DNA from 2 places in the Streptomyces sp. NPDC059668 genome. Region 1 is predicted to be linked to the other one. Evidence: predicted binding sites of a transcription regulator. Region 1 holds the regulator's gene; the other holds the start of a gene.

Region 1 (6,502 bases):
GCCCTGGACCTTGGCCACGGCCATCTCGGCGGCGGCGGTGGCCTCCTGCGGGTACGACTTGTAGACGCTCATGTACTGGTCGCCCGAGATGATCCGCTGCACCGCGTCGAGCTCGGCGTCCTGGCCGGTGACCGGCGGCACGTTGCTGACACCCATGGTCTTCATCGCGTCGATGACCGCACCCGCGATGCCGTCGTTGGCGGAGTAGACACCGGCGATGTGGCTGACGCCGATGGCCGAGATGGCCTCCTCCATGTTGGCCTTGGCCTTGACCGGATCCCAGTCCGTGGTGTCGTACTTCCGGGCGATCTCGACCTTGCCGTCGAGCACGGACATGGCGCCCGCCTTGAACTGCGCCGCGTTCGGGTCGGTGGGCGCGCCGTTCATCATCACGATCTGCTTCGTGGCGGCGTCGGGGCCCAGCGCCTTCAGCAGCTCCTTGCCCTGCACCTCTCCGACGAGCTCGTTGTCGAAGGAGATGTACGCGTCGATCGGTCCCTCGGCCAGGCGGTCGTAGGCGATGACGGGGATGCCCGCGTCCTTGGCCTTGCGCACACCGCTCGCGATGGCCTTGGAGTCGACCGCGTCCACGAGGAGGACGTCGACCTTGTCGTCCACCATCTGCTGGAGCTGCGCGTTCTGCTTGCTCGCGCTCTGCTCGGCGTTGCGGTAGACGACCTGGCCCTTGCCGTTGGTGAGCTTCTTGACCTGCTCCTCGATGATCGGGTGATCGAACTTCTCGTAACGCGTGTTCCCCTTCTCCGGGAGAAGGAGACCCACCTTGATGTCGTCGCCCTTGGTCGGGCTCGCCTTGGAGTCGCTGCCGCCGATCCCGTCCACGACCCCGCAGCCGGCGAGTGAGACGGCCATCGCGGACGAGGCCAGGGCTATGGCCGTACGACGAAGCCGGGTGTTACGAGTGTTCACATCAGGTGCCTTCCGGGCGAGGTAGCTGCATTGCGACCCAGGTGGCTGAAAGCCAACGCGGCGATCACCTCAGCGTCAAGGAGTAACCACTTAACGAGATGGCAACAGCGTTCTGTGTTCCTCAAGTGAACACGATGGGAAGAGCGTGTACCTCCACTTCCACGCAACACCTGCGGGGTTCCTCGTTCCCACACACCTCGCCGGGGCCCGGCAAACCCCGCCCCCGACCTGGAGACTTGAAGATGGCCGAGTATCACCGCAGCTCCGGACGGCCGAGGACGAGCCCGCCGCGACGCGGAGGGGCGACCCTCGTGCGGCCTTCAGTGATCTGCGTCACCTCTCGGCCCGCCTGTCGGGCGCATCGCACAACTCCGGCCGCAATGACCGTTTATGTCGCACCCGCCTGCAAACGGCGGTTCGCGTGAACGTCACTTAGCGGGGCACACCGAAGAAAACGGACCGCCGTGCCCACGGCGCGGAGTTGGCCGAATCGGCACCCTCGTCGACCACGGCCGTGGGAAAGGCACCTGGCAGAACGTCACCACCGCTCGCCGGGAGTCCGCCGGCCTCACCGTTTCCGCGGGCAAACACCTGTGCGTCCGGGGCCTGTTGCGAAACCCCGGCCCGCCCCGCGACGCCCGGTACGCACCCCCGCCGCACCGGCCGGCTCCGCCGGCGTCGGGTCCGGCCGCGCCCCTCGGACAACTCACCCGCTCGGCGGGCCTCTTCCCGCGACGCGTGCCCCCGCCGCGGGCACGCGATGGGGCCGGGAGGTGGATCACCTCCCGGCCCCTTCGACGATCGGGAACTACTCCGGCGACCGCTTCGGCCGCCACACCACCAGCGCGCTCGTCTGCTGGACCTCCTGGTACGGGACGAGGTCCCGCCGGTAGGAGGCGTGCACGGCCGCCTCGCGCTGCCGCATGGCCGCCGCGGCGCCGTCCAGGGCCGACTCCATCTCCACGACACGGGCCTGGAGCGCGGCGACCTGGTTCTCCAGCTCGATGATGCGTTTGATGCCGGCCAGGTTGATGCCCTCGTCCTGCGACAACTGCTGGACGGTGCGCAGCAGTTCGATGTCACGGGCGGAGTAGCGTCGGCCGCGCCCGGGCGTGCGGTCCGGGGAGACCAGTCCGAGGCGGTCGTACTGGCGCAGGGTCTGCGGGTGCAGGCCGGAGAGCTGGGCCGCCACCGAGATGACGTAGACCGGGGTCTCCTCGGTCAGTTCATAGGGGTTCCGACGACGGCCGTCCATCTGCTCAAGCTCCCTTCGCGGCCTGGAACAGCTCCGCCCGCGGGTCCTCGTCCGCGGTTGCCTCGCGATACGCCTCCAGGGCGTCACGCGCCTTGCCCGACACGTCCGTGGGGACCGCGACCTCGACGGTGACGAGGAGGTCGCCGCGGGTGCCGTCCTTGCGGACCGCGCCCTTGCCGCGGGCCCGCATCGTACGGCCGTTGGGCGTGCCCGGGGGCAGTTTCAGGGTGACCGGGGGACCGCCCAGGGTCGGTACCCGCACCTCGCCGCCGAGTGCCGCCTCCGCGAAGGTGACGGGCACGGTGACGGTGAGGTTGTCGCCCTTGCGGCCGAAGACCGGGTGCGCGTCCACATGGACCGTGACGTACAGGTCGCCGGCCGGGCCGCCCCGTTCGCCTGGCGCGCCCTTGCCGCGCAGGCGGATGCGCTGGCTGTCCGAGACCCCGGCGGGGATACGGACCTGCATCGTGCGCGAGGACTTGGCGCGGCCGCTGCCCTTGCAGATCTCGCAGGGGTGCTCCGCGATGAGGCCGCGGCCCTTGCAGTCGGGGCACGGGTCGGTGAGCGAGAAGCCGCCGCCCGAACCCCGCGCCACCTGGCCGGTGCCGACGCACGTCGGGCACACCCGGGGTGTGCCGTTCGCGTCGCCGGTGCCGGAGCAGGCCTTGCAGGGTGACTGGGACGTCATCCGCAGCGGGACCGTCGCGCCGTCCACCGCCTCGGTGAAGCTCAGCGTCACCTCGGTGTCGATGTCCTGGCCGCGCCGGGGCTGGGTCCGGGTACCGGTGCCCGCGCCGCCGCGGTTGAACAGGCCTCCGAAGACGTCGCCTATGCCGCCGCCGAAGCCGCCGGCCCCGCCTCCCGCTCCGCCCTGGGCACCGCCTCCGAAGAGGTCTCCCAGGTCGAAGTTGAAGTTGCCGCCGCCTGCCCCGGGCCCGGGACGGAAACCGCCGTTGCCGAAGAGGGCGCGTGCCTCGTCGTACTCCTTGCGCTTCTTGGCGTCCCCGAGGATGTCGTTCGCCTCGGAGATCTCCTTGAAGCGCTCCTCGGCCTTGGCGTTGCCCTTGTTGGCGTCCGGGTGGAACTCGCGGGCGAGCTTCCGGTACGCCTTCTTGATCTCGGCCTCGGTGGCGTCCTTGGGGACGCCGAGGACCTTGTAGTAGTCCTTCTCGATGAAGTCCTTGGTGCTCATCCCCGACGTCCCTCCTTCCTCATCGTGTCAACGTCAGCCCTCGTCCGGGCCACCGCTCTCCTTGTCCTCGGCCGCCTCAGCCGTCGCGTCGTCGGACTTGGCGGACTGCGCGCCCGGCTGGGGCTCGGCGACCGCCACCCGCGCGGGGCGGATGGTGCGCTCGCCGAAGCGATACCCGGGCTGCAGAATCGCCACGCACGTCGTCTCCGTGACGTCCGGCGCGTACGAGTGCATCAGGGCCTCGTGGATCATCGGGTCGAAGGGCTCGCCCTCCTTGCCGAACTGCTGAAGCCCCATCTTCGCCGCGACGGTCTCCAGCGACTCGGCCACCGACTTGAAACCGCCGACCAGTTCACCGTGTTCCCGCGCGCGGCCGATGTCGTCGAGGACGGGCAGGAGCTCGGTCAGGAGGTTCGCGATGGCGATCTCCTTGACCGCGATCCGGTCGCGCTCGACCCGGCGGCGGTAGTTCTGGTACTCGGCCTGGAGCCGCTGGAGGTCCGCGGTGCGCTCACCGAGCGCCGTACGTACCTGGTCCTGCTGCGCCGTCCGCCCGGCGGTGTGTGCTGGGGCGGCGGCGCCCCCGGCCGGGGACGCCCCCTCCGCGGAGGGGGCGTCCTTCGGCTCGGCGTCGTCAGGGGTGGCGCCGGAGGGGACGTCAGGCTTCTCGTCGAAACCCGGGGTCTCCTCCGTCACGCGGCACCGTCCTTGCGGTCCTCGTCGACGATCTCGGCGTCCACGACGTCGTCCTCGGCCCTGGCCTGGTCGGCACCGGCGGCACCCTCGGCGCCACCGCCCGCCTGCGCGGCCTGGGCGTCGGCGTACATGGCCTGGCCCAGCTTCTGCGAGACGGCGGCGACCTTCTCGGTGGCCGTACGGATCTCGGCGGTGTCCTCGCCCTTGAGCGCGGCCTTCAGCTCCTCGACGGACGCCTCGACCTCGGTCTTGACGTCACCGGGGACCTTGTCCTCGTTGTCCTTGAGGAACTTCTCCGTCTGGTAGACGAGCTGCTCGCCCTGGTTGCGGGTCTCGGCGGCCTCGCGGCGGGCGTGGTCCTCCTCCGCGTACTTCTCGGCCTCTTCGCGCATCCGGTTGACCTCGTCCTTCGGCAGCGAGGAGCCGCCGGTGACGGTCATCTTCTGCTCCTTGCCCGTGCCCAGGTCCTTCGCGGTCACGTGCATGATGCCGTTGGCGTCGATGTCGAAGGCGACCTCGATCTGCGGGACGCCGCGGGGCGCCGGCGGCAGACCGGTCAGCTCGAACATCCCGAGCTTCTTGTTGTACGCCGCGATCTCGCGCTCGCCCTGGTAGACCTGGATCTGCACGGACGGCTGGTTGTCCTCGGCCGTCGTGAAGATCTCGGACCGCTTGGTCGGGATCGTGGTGTTGCGCTCGATGAGCTTCGTCATGATCCCTCCCTTGGTCTCGATACCGAGGGACAGCGGGGTCACGTCGAGGAGCAGGACGTCCTTGACCTCGCCCTTGAGGACACCGGCCTGCAGGGCGGCGCCGATGGCGACGACCTCGTCCGGGTTGACACCCTTGTTGGCCTCGTTGCCGCCGGTCAGCTCCTTGACGAGCTCGGCGACGGCCGGCATACGGGTGGAGCCACCGACGAGAACGACGTGGTCGATCTCGGACAGGTTGATGCCCGCGTCCTTGATGACGTTGTGGAACGGCGTCTTGCAGCGCTCCAGAAGGTCGGCGGTGAGCTGCTGGAACTGGGCGCGCGTGAGCTTCTCGTCCAGGTGCAGCGGGCCCTCGGCGGAGGCCGTGATGTAGGGCAGGTTGATCGAGGTCTCGGTGGACGAGGACAGCTCGATCTTGGCCTTCTCCGCCGCCTCACGGAGGCGCTGGAGGGCCATCTTGTCCTTGGCGAGGTCCACGCCGTGACCGGACTTGAACTGCTGCACCAGGTAGTCGACGACCCGCTGGTCCCAGTCGTCACCACCGAGGTGGTTGTCGCCGTTCGTGGCCTTCACCTCGACGACGCCGTCGCCGATCTCCAGGAGGGACACGTCGAAGGTGCCGCCACCGAGGTCGAAGACGAGGATCGTCTGGTCGTCCTTGTCCAGGCCGTACGCGAGCGCGGCGGCCGTGGGCTCGTTGACGATACGCAGGACGTTCAGGCCCGCGATCTCGCCGGCCTCCTTCGTCGCCTGACGCTCGGAGTCGTTGAAGTACGCCGGAACGGTGATGACCGCGTCCGTGACCTTCTCACCCAGGTAGGCCTCGGCGTCGCGCTTCAGCTTCTGCAGGATGAACGCGCTCATCTGCTGCGGGTTGAAGTGCTTCCCGTCGAGCTCGATCTTCCAGTCCGTACCCATGTGACGCTTCACCGAGCGGATGGTCCGGTCCACGTTCGTGACCGCCTGGCGCTTGGCGACCTCGCCGACGAGCACCTCACCGTTCTTGGCGAAGGCGACGACGGACGGCGTGGTCCTGGCACCCTCGGCGTTGGTGATGACGGTGGGCTCGCCGCCCTCCAGAACGCTGACGACGGAGTTAGTCGTGCCCAGGTCGATGCCGACCGCACGTGCCATTTCAATTCCTCCAGCAATGACTTGAGTGGAACGGACTCAAGTGTGCACGACACCCGGCTCGCGGTCAACAGAGCTGAGTCGAGGGGGCTCAAGTCTTATCTGTTCCTTACACGCAGGTGTGCCCCGACCTGCGGTTTTCCCGGAAGGCTCGCCCCGTGGACGGGCACACGAAGGAGTCCCAGGACCACCACGACGGCCCCACCGGCCACCCACAGGGCCGCCGTCGCCGCCACCCACCCCATGTCGATCAGCATGCCGACGAGTGCACCCGCGAAGCCGGTGACCCCGACGAGGACCGCGGCACCCCTCGGTGTGACACCGAGGTGCCGCAGGCGGTGGACGAGATGGTCGGGGGCGTCGCGCAGCAGCGGACGTCCGGCCAGCCGCCGCGACACCAGCACCAGCGCCGCGTCCGCGGTCGCCACCACCGTCAGCGCGAACACGGCCCCCGCGCTCGACCCGGCCTCCCGGCCCGTGTGCACCAGCACCGCCGCCGAGGCCAGCACGAACCCGGCGAACAGGCCGCCACAGCGCCCCGGCGCGATCCGGGCGGGCGGCCAGCCGTGCATCAGGAACCCGGTCAGC
Region 2 (6,502 bases), on a different contig from region 1:
CAGCCTCCGGGCCCCCTTCCCCGCGGCGTTCCCCGTGCCTAGCTTCATTGACGGACAAATACTGGCATGCGCACGCCATCAACGGGCCGACGAGGACCTGGCCCCACGGGCTTCGGGCGCGATGCCGTCGGTGTCCGCCAGTGTTCCCCCCACCGTGCACCACCGATCCCCTCGGAGGCACGACATGCCCGCGCACCGATCCGGAAGCCGCACCGCGCGCCCACCGGGGCGCCTGTCCAGGGCGTGGACGCTGCTCGCAGCACTCTCCGCGCTCTCCCTCCCCCTCCTCCTCACCCCTCCGGCCCAGGCGTCCTCCGCACCCCCGGCCCCGCCCGTACGCGGTGCCGCCCCCTTCTCCCCCTCCACCACCGCCGAACCCGTCCCCGCCCGCGGTTCCGCCCATCTCGGCATGGGCGTCCTCGCGCACGACGGCCGGGGCGGCTCGCCCAGCACGGGTGACGCCGCCCAGACGGAGGGCGTGGACGTCAGCGGCCACCAGGGCAACGTCGCCTGGTCGACCCTGTGGAGCAGCGGGGTCAAGTGGGCCTACACCAAGGCGACCGAGGGGACGTACTACACCAACCCCTACTTCGCGCAGCAGTACAACGGCTCGTACGGCGTCGGCATGATCCGCGGCGCCTATCACTTCGCGACCCCGGACACGACGACCGGCGCCGCCCAGGCCGACTACTTCGTGGACCACGGCGGCGGCTGGTCCCGTGACGGCAGGACGCTGCCGGGCGTGCTCGACATCGAGTGGAACCCGTACGGGGCCGCCTGCTACGGCAAGACCCAGAGCGCGATGGTCAGCTGGATCGGCTCCTTCCTCGCCCGGTACAAGGCGCGCACGGGACGGGACGCCGTGATCTACACGGCCGCCGGCTGGTGGAGCGACTGCACCGGCGACCACGGCGGATTCGCCGCCGCCGACCCGCTGTGGATCGCCCGCTACGCCTCCGACCCCGGCGCGCTCCCGGCCGGCTGGTCCTTCTACACGATGTGGCAGTACACGTCGTCGGGGCCGACGGTCGGTGACCACGACAGGTTCAACGGCGGCTACGACCGGTTGCAGGCACTCGCCACCGGGTGAACGACCGCCGGACCGGCGTCCGGACAGGGGAAGGCCCGGGCTCCCTCACGGGCCCGGGCCTTCCCCGTCCGGACGGACCGGCGGCGTCCGTCACGCCGCCACCGGCACCTCCGGGGTCGCACCGCTGGTCGCCGGGGTCAGCGCCAGCTCCAGCACCTGCCGGACGTCCGTGACCGCGTGCACGTCGAGCTTCTCCAGGACCTCCGCGGGGACGTCGTCCAGGTCGGGCTCGTTGCGCTTCGGGATCACGACCGTCGTCACCCCGGCCCGGTGGGCGGCAAGCAGCTTCTGCTTGACGCCGCCGATCGGCAGCACCCGGCCGGTCAGCGAGACCTCGCCGGTCATCGCCACGTCCGTACGGACCGGCCGCCCGCTGAGCAGCGACGCGAGGGCCGTCGTCATGGTGACGCCCGCGCTCGGACCGTCCTTGGGAACGGCGCCCGCCGGGAAGTGGATGTGCACGCCCCGGTCCTTCAGATCGCCGACCGGCAGTTCCAGCTCGGCTCCGTGCGACCGGAGGAAGCTCAGCGCGATCTGCGCCGACTCCTTCATCACGTCACCCAGCTGACCGGTCAGGGTCAGACCCGCCGCGCCCGTCTCCGGGTCGGCGAGCGACGCCTCCACGTAGAGGACGTCACCGCCCGCGCCCGTCACGGCCAGACCGGTGGCGACACCGGGTACAGCGGTACGGCGCTCGGCCGGGTCCTGGGCGGACTCGGGCACGTGGTGCGGCCGTCCCAGGAGCCCGCGCAGATCGGCGTCGGTCACCGTCAACGGCAGCTCGCGCTCGCCGAGTTCGTGCTGCGCCGCGATCTTTCGGAGCAGTCGGGCGACGGCCCGCTCCAGGTTGCGGACGCCCGCTTCCCGGGTGTACTCCCCGGCGAGCTTGCGCAGCGCGCTCTCGTCGAGCGTCACCTCGTCCTTCGCCAGACCCGCCCGCTCCAGCTGCCGCTGCAGCAGGTGGTCACGGGCGATGACGACCTTCTCGTCCTCGGTGTACCCGTCGAGCCTGACCAGCTCCATGCGGTCGAGCAGGGCCTCCGGGATGGCTTCGAGCACGTTGGCCGTGGCCAGGAACACCACGTCGCTGAGGTCGAGCTCGACCTCCAGGTAGTGGTCCCGGAAGGTGTGGTTCTGCGCGGGGTCGAGGACCTCCAGCAGGGCCGCGGCCGGGTCGCCCCGGAAGTCGGACCCCACCTTGTCGATCTCGTCCAGCAGGACCACCGGGTTCATCGACCCGGCCTCCTTGATGGCGCGGACGATACGGCCGGGCAGGGCACCGACGTACGTACGCCGGTGGCCGCGGATCTCGGCCTCGTCCCGGACGCCGCCGAGGGCGACCCGGACGAACTTCCGGCCCATCGCGTGGGCGACGGACTCGCCGAGCGAGGTCTTGCCGACACCGGGCGGTCCGACCAGCGCGAGCACGGCGCCGCCGCGCCGCCCGCCGACCACGCCGAGTCCGCGCTCGGAACGCCGCTTGCGCACGGCGAGGTACTCGGTGATGCGTTCCTTCACGTCGTCGAGGCCGGCGTGCTCGGCGTCCAGGACGGCCTTGGCGCCCTGGATGTCGTACGCGCCGGTGTCGTCGGTCCGCTCGTTCCACGGCAGCTCCAGCACCGTGTCGAGCCAGGTCCGGATCCAGGAGCCCTCGGGCGACTGGTCACTGGACCGCTCCAGCTTGTCGACCTCCTTGAGCGCGGCCTCGCGGACGTTCTCGGGAAGGTCGGCCGCCTCGACGCGGGTCCGGTAGTCGTCGGACTCCTCGCCCTCCTTGGCGTCGCCGTTCAGCTCGCGCAGCTCCTTGCGGACCGCCTCCAGCTGGCGCCGCAGCAGGAACTCGCGCTGCTGCTTGTCGACGCCCTCCTGGACGTCCTTGGCGATGGACTCGGCGACGTCCTGCTCGGCGAGGTGCTCACGCAGCTGCTCGGTGGCGAGCTTCAGCCGGGCCACCGGGTCGGCGGTCTCCAGCAGCGTGACCTTCTGTTCGGTGCTCAGGAACGGTGAGTATCCGGAGTTGTCGGCGAGCGCGGACACGTCGTCGATGGCCTGTACGCGGTCCACGACCTGCCAGGCGGCGCGCTTGCGCAGCCAGCTGGTGGCGAGGGCCTTGTACTCCTTGACCAGCTCGGTGACGTGACCGGGCAGCGGGTCGGGCACGGTCTCGTCGACCTGGGTGCCCTCGACCCACAGTGCGGCACCCGGACCCGTCGTCCCGGCACCGATCTTCACGCGTCCACGGCCGCGGATCAGCGCGCCCGGGTCGCCGTCGGCCAGCCGGCCGACCTGCTCCACGGTGCCGAGCACACCGGTGCTCGGGTACGCCCCGTCGATGCGTGGCACCAGCAGGACCCGCGGCTTGCCGGGCTCCGACCGCGCGGCTGCCTGGGCGGCCTCCACCGCGGCGCGCACATCGGCGTCGTTCAGGTCCAGCGGAACCACCATCCCGGGCAGCACGACCTCGTCGTCGAGCGGCAGCACGGGCAGGGTGAGCGATGTGGACGTCGAAGCCATGATCTTCCCTCCGGCAGTCAAGTTGAGCTACACCGACTCAATGCACGTGAGTCCCCGATTGTTCCCCCGGACCTGTTCGCTCTGGGCGATCACCCGGCCACCCCTCGGTACGACGGTCGTCCGCCCAGGTCAGCGCCGTCCTCGACGGGCCGACGCGGGCGCCGGGAGTGCCACCGGGCGGGTGTCTACGGCAAGAACCCGCACGGGACGCGCCCTGTTCCCGAGAGGTATCGGAGCGTCGGGTCCTCGGGTCAGCGGATCCTCAGGACCTCGGGACCGACCTCGGGACCTCTTCGATGGCCCGCCCGTATCCACCGTCTCGCCCGTATCCCCCGTCTCGCCCGTCCCGCGGGCCGTGCCGGCCCGCCCCCATGGAGGCGGACGGTCTCAGGCGGCGACGGTGCCGGGCGCCTGGGCCGCCCGGACGGCGGGGTCGCCCGTGCGACGGCCTCCGCCCCCGCCCCCGCCCGCCCGGTGCCGGCGCCGCACCAGCGGCCAGGTCGAGACCCCGACCGCCAGGGACAGCAGGTGCCCCCAGTCGGTCATCGGGTCCGCGAACGCGATCAGGTCCCCGACCAGCACCGCCGCGAAGCCGAGCAGCACCGGCCAGCGCAGCCAGGGCCTCAGCAGCCCGGCGAGGGCACCGACGCTCGCGGCGACACCGAAGCTGATGCCGTAGTCGAGACGGTGCAGGGAACTGCCGGGAAGGTGTCCCGCCAGCACCGACAGACCGACGGGCACCTCGGTGGCCAGCGTGGCCACGACGTGTCCGAGCAGGAAGACACCCGCCGCCCGCACTCCCCCTATACGCCGTTCCAGCGCGGTCAGCACGAGCACGAACCCGGCCGCGTACATCGACGCGACGCCGCCCGCGATCCACAGCGCGCTGGCCAGCAGCACCAGTACCGGATGACGTACGAGGTGGGCCACGTCCGTGCTGGAGCCCTGCTGGAGCGCGTGGACGAGGGAGGGCGGCGCGTGCTCCGCGGTCACCGAGACGAAGGCGAGTACGGCCGCGTAGCCGAAGGTGAAAGGGGTGCCGGTGGGGGTGGGGAGCAGCCGCCAGGGCCGTGGCGCGCGGGCCCGGACGCGGGCGAGGGCGTGAGCGCCGGGGGCGGGAGGGTGGGGCGCGCAGGTCCGCGTGACCGCGTCGCCGCGCTGGCGTGGCATGCCGTCCAGCACGGACGTGCCCGCTTCCGTGTCCTTCGGCGCGACGTCGGACGGGGAGGCCGTGGCCGCCGCGGTCGTGCTCCGGTCCAAGGTGGAGGGCTCCTTCCGTCCCCTCCCACCCTTGGGTGTCCCACGCGTCACTGTCTATGACCGACGCCACCCGCGAGCGGATTCACAGCAACCTCGCATCCGCGTACGCGATGCGTATGTGTATGCGGTGCGCCGTCAGGGAGGGCCCCGCGCCCGGGAACGGGTCCCGCCGCGCGTCCGGGCGGAACTGCCAGGATGGGCGCCATGACGGCTCCGTACGACATCCCCGTAGTCATCGACCGCAGGGAAGGCCCGTACGGCGAGGTCGTGTTGCGGCGCCACGGCGCACTGCTGCAGATCATCGCCAACGGGTGCTTCCTGATGGACACCTCGGACGGCCGCTCGGAGCGGCTGCTCGTCGACGCCGCGTACGACGCCCTCGACGGACGCCCGGAGCCGGACGTGCTGATCGGCGGGCTCGGCGTCGGGTTCTCGCTCGCCCACGCGGCGGCGGACCGGCGCTGGGGGCGCATCACCGTCGTCGAACGCGAGCCGGCCATCGTCGGCTGGCACCGTGACGGTCCGCTCGCCGGGCTCTCCGCGCGGGCGTTCGCCGATCCGCGCACCGAGATCGTGGAGGCCGACCTGTCCGCCCACCTCCGTGAGACATCCGCCACGTACGACGCGCTCTGCCTGGACATCGACAACGGACCCGGCTGGACCGTCACCGAGGACAACGACAGCCTGTACGGACCGGCCGGACTCGCCGACTGCGCACGGGTGTTGAGACCCGGCGGAGTGCTCGCCGTGTGGTCGGCCCAGCCCTCTCCGGAATTTGAAGGTAGCTTGCGGAATGCCGGATTCCGGCGGGTGCGTACCGAAGAGATCCCGGTTGCCCGGGGCGTTCCGGACGTCGTCCACCTCGCGACAGGGCCTGGATAGCCGAGCGCGGGCGACTGCCCTTACGCTGCTCCCCTGGCGCGGATCATTCAAGCGTCAAGCGCAGTCATGGGATCACCCCACGGATTCCGGAAAGCACACATCAGGGGCGGGCGATGGAGCAGACCCACACATCCCACAACGGCACGGCGGCGACGCCGGGCGCTCAGCGCCGGGTGCTGGTGGTCGAGGACGACCCGACGATCGTCGACGCCATCGCGGCCCGTCTGCGAGCCGAAGGGTTCCTCGTGCAAACCGCCGGCGACGGACCGGCCGCCGTCGACACGGCGGAGGCCTGGCAGCCGGACCTGCTGATCCTCGACATCATGCTGCCCGGCTTCGACGGCCTGGAGGTGTGCCGGCGGGTCCAGGCCCAGCGCCCGGTACCGGTGCTGATGCTCACCGCGCGCGACGACGAGACCGACATGCTGGTCGGGCTCGGCGTGGGCGCCGACGACTACATGACGAAGCCGTTCTCGATGCGCGAGCTGGCCGCCCGCGTGCACGTCCTGCTGCGCCGGGTCGAGCGGGCCGTGGTGGCCGCCTCCACGCCGCGCAGCGGCATCCTGCGCCTCGGCGAGCTGGAGATCGACCACGCGCAGCGCCGGGTACGGGTGCGTTCCGAGGACGTGCACCTCACCCCCACCGAGTTCGACCTGCTGGTCTGCCTCGCGAACACGCCGCGCGCGGTACTCTCCCGCGAGCAGTTGCTGGCCGAGGTCTGGGACTGGGCGGACGCTTCGGGAACCCGGACCGTGG

Evidence for each region. Region 1 encodes HspR, which represses chaperone genes until heat shock. Its sites were predicted from a motif close to TTGAGNNNNNNNNNCTCAA; they were not measured.
Region 2: a site for HspR is predicted at 3,627-3,645, ahead of lon (endopeptidase La). Genes of this name have one in related genera too.

The regions. Positions count from the first base shown of each region.
Region 1 is NZ_JBHWEL010000130.1:310-6,811, forward strand. It holds gene ACFV2J_RS41725 (sugar ABC transporter substrate-binding protein) at 1-927, opposite strand, end outside; gene ACFV2J_RS41730 (heat shock protein transcriptional repressor HspR) at 1,736-2,182, opposite strand; gene dnaJ (molecular chaperone DnaJ) at 2,187-3,374, opposite strand; gene grpE (nucleotide exchange factor GrpE) at 3,408-4,070, opposite strand; gene dnaK (molecular chaperone DnaK) at 4,067-5,917, opposite strand; gene ACFV2J_RS41750 (MraY family glycosyltransferase) at 6,013-6,502, opposite strand, start outside.
Region 2 is NZ_JBHWEL010000041.1:2,038-8,539, reverse strand. It holds gene ACFV2J_RS26035 (lysozyme) at 185-1,090, shown strand; gene lon (endopeptidase La) at 1,181-3,604, opposite strand; gene ACFV2J_RS26025 (rhomboid-like protein) at 3,992-4,864, opposite strand; gene ACFV2J_RS26020 (spermidine synthase) at 5,069-5,746, shown strand; gene ACFV2J_RS26015 (response regulator transcription factor) at 5,860-6,502, shown strand, end outside.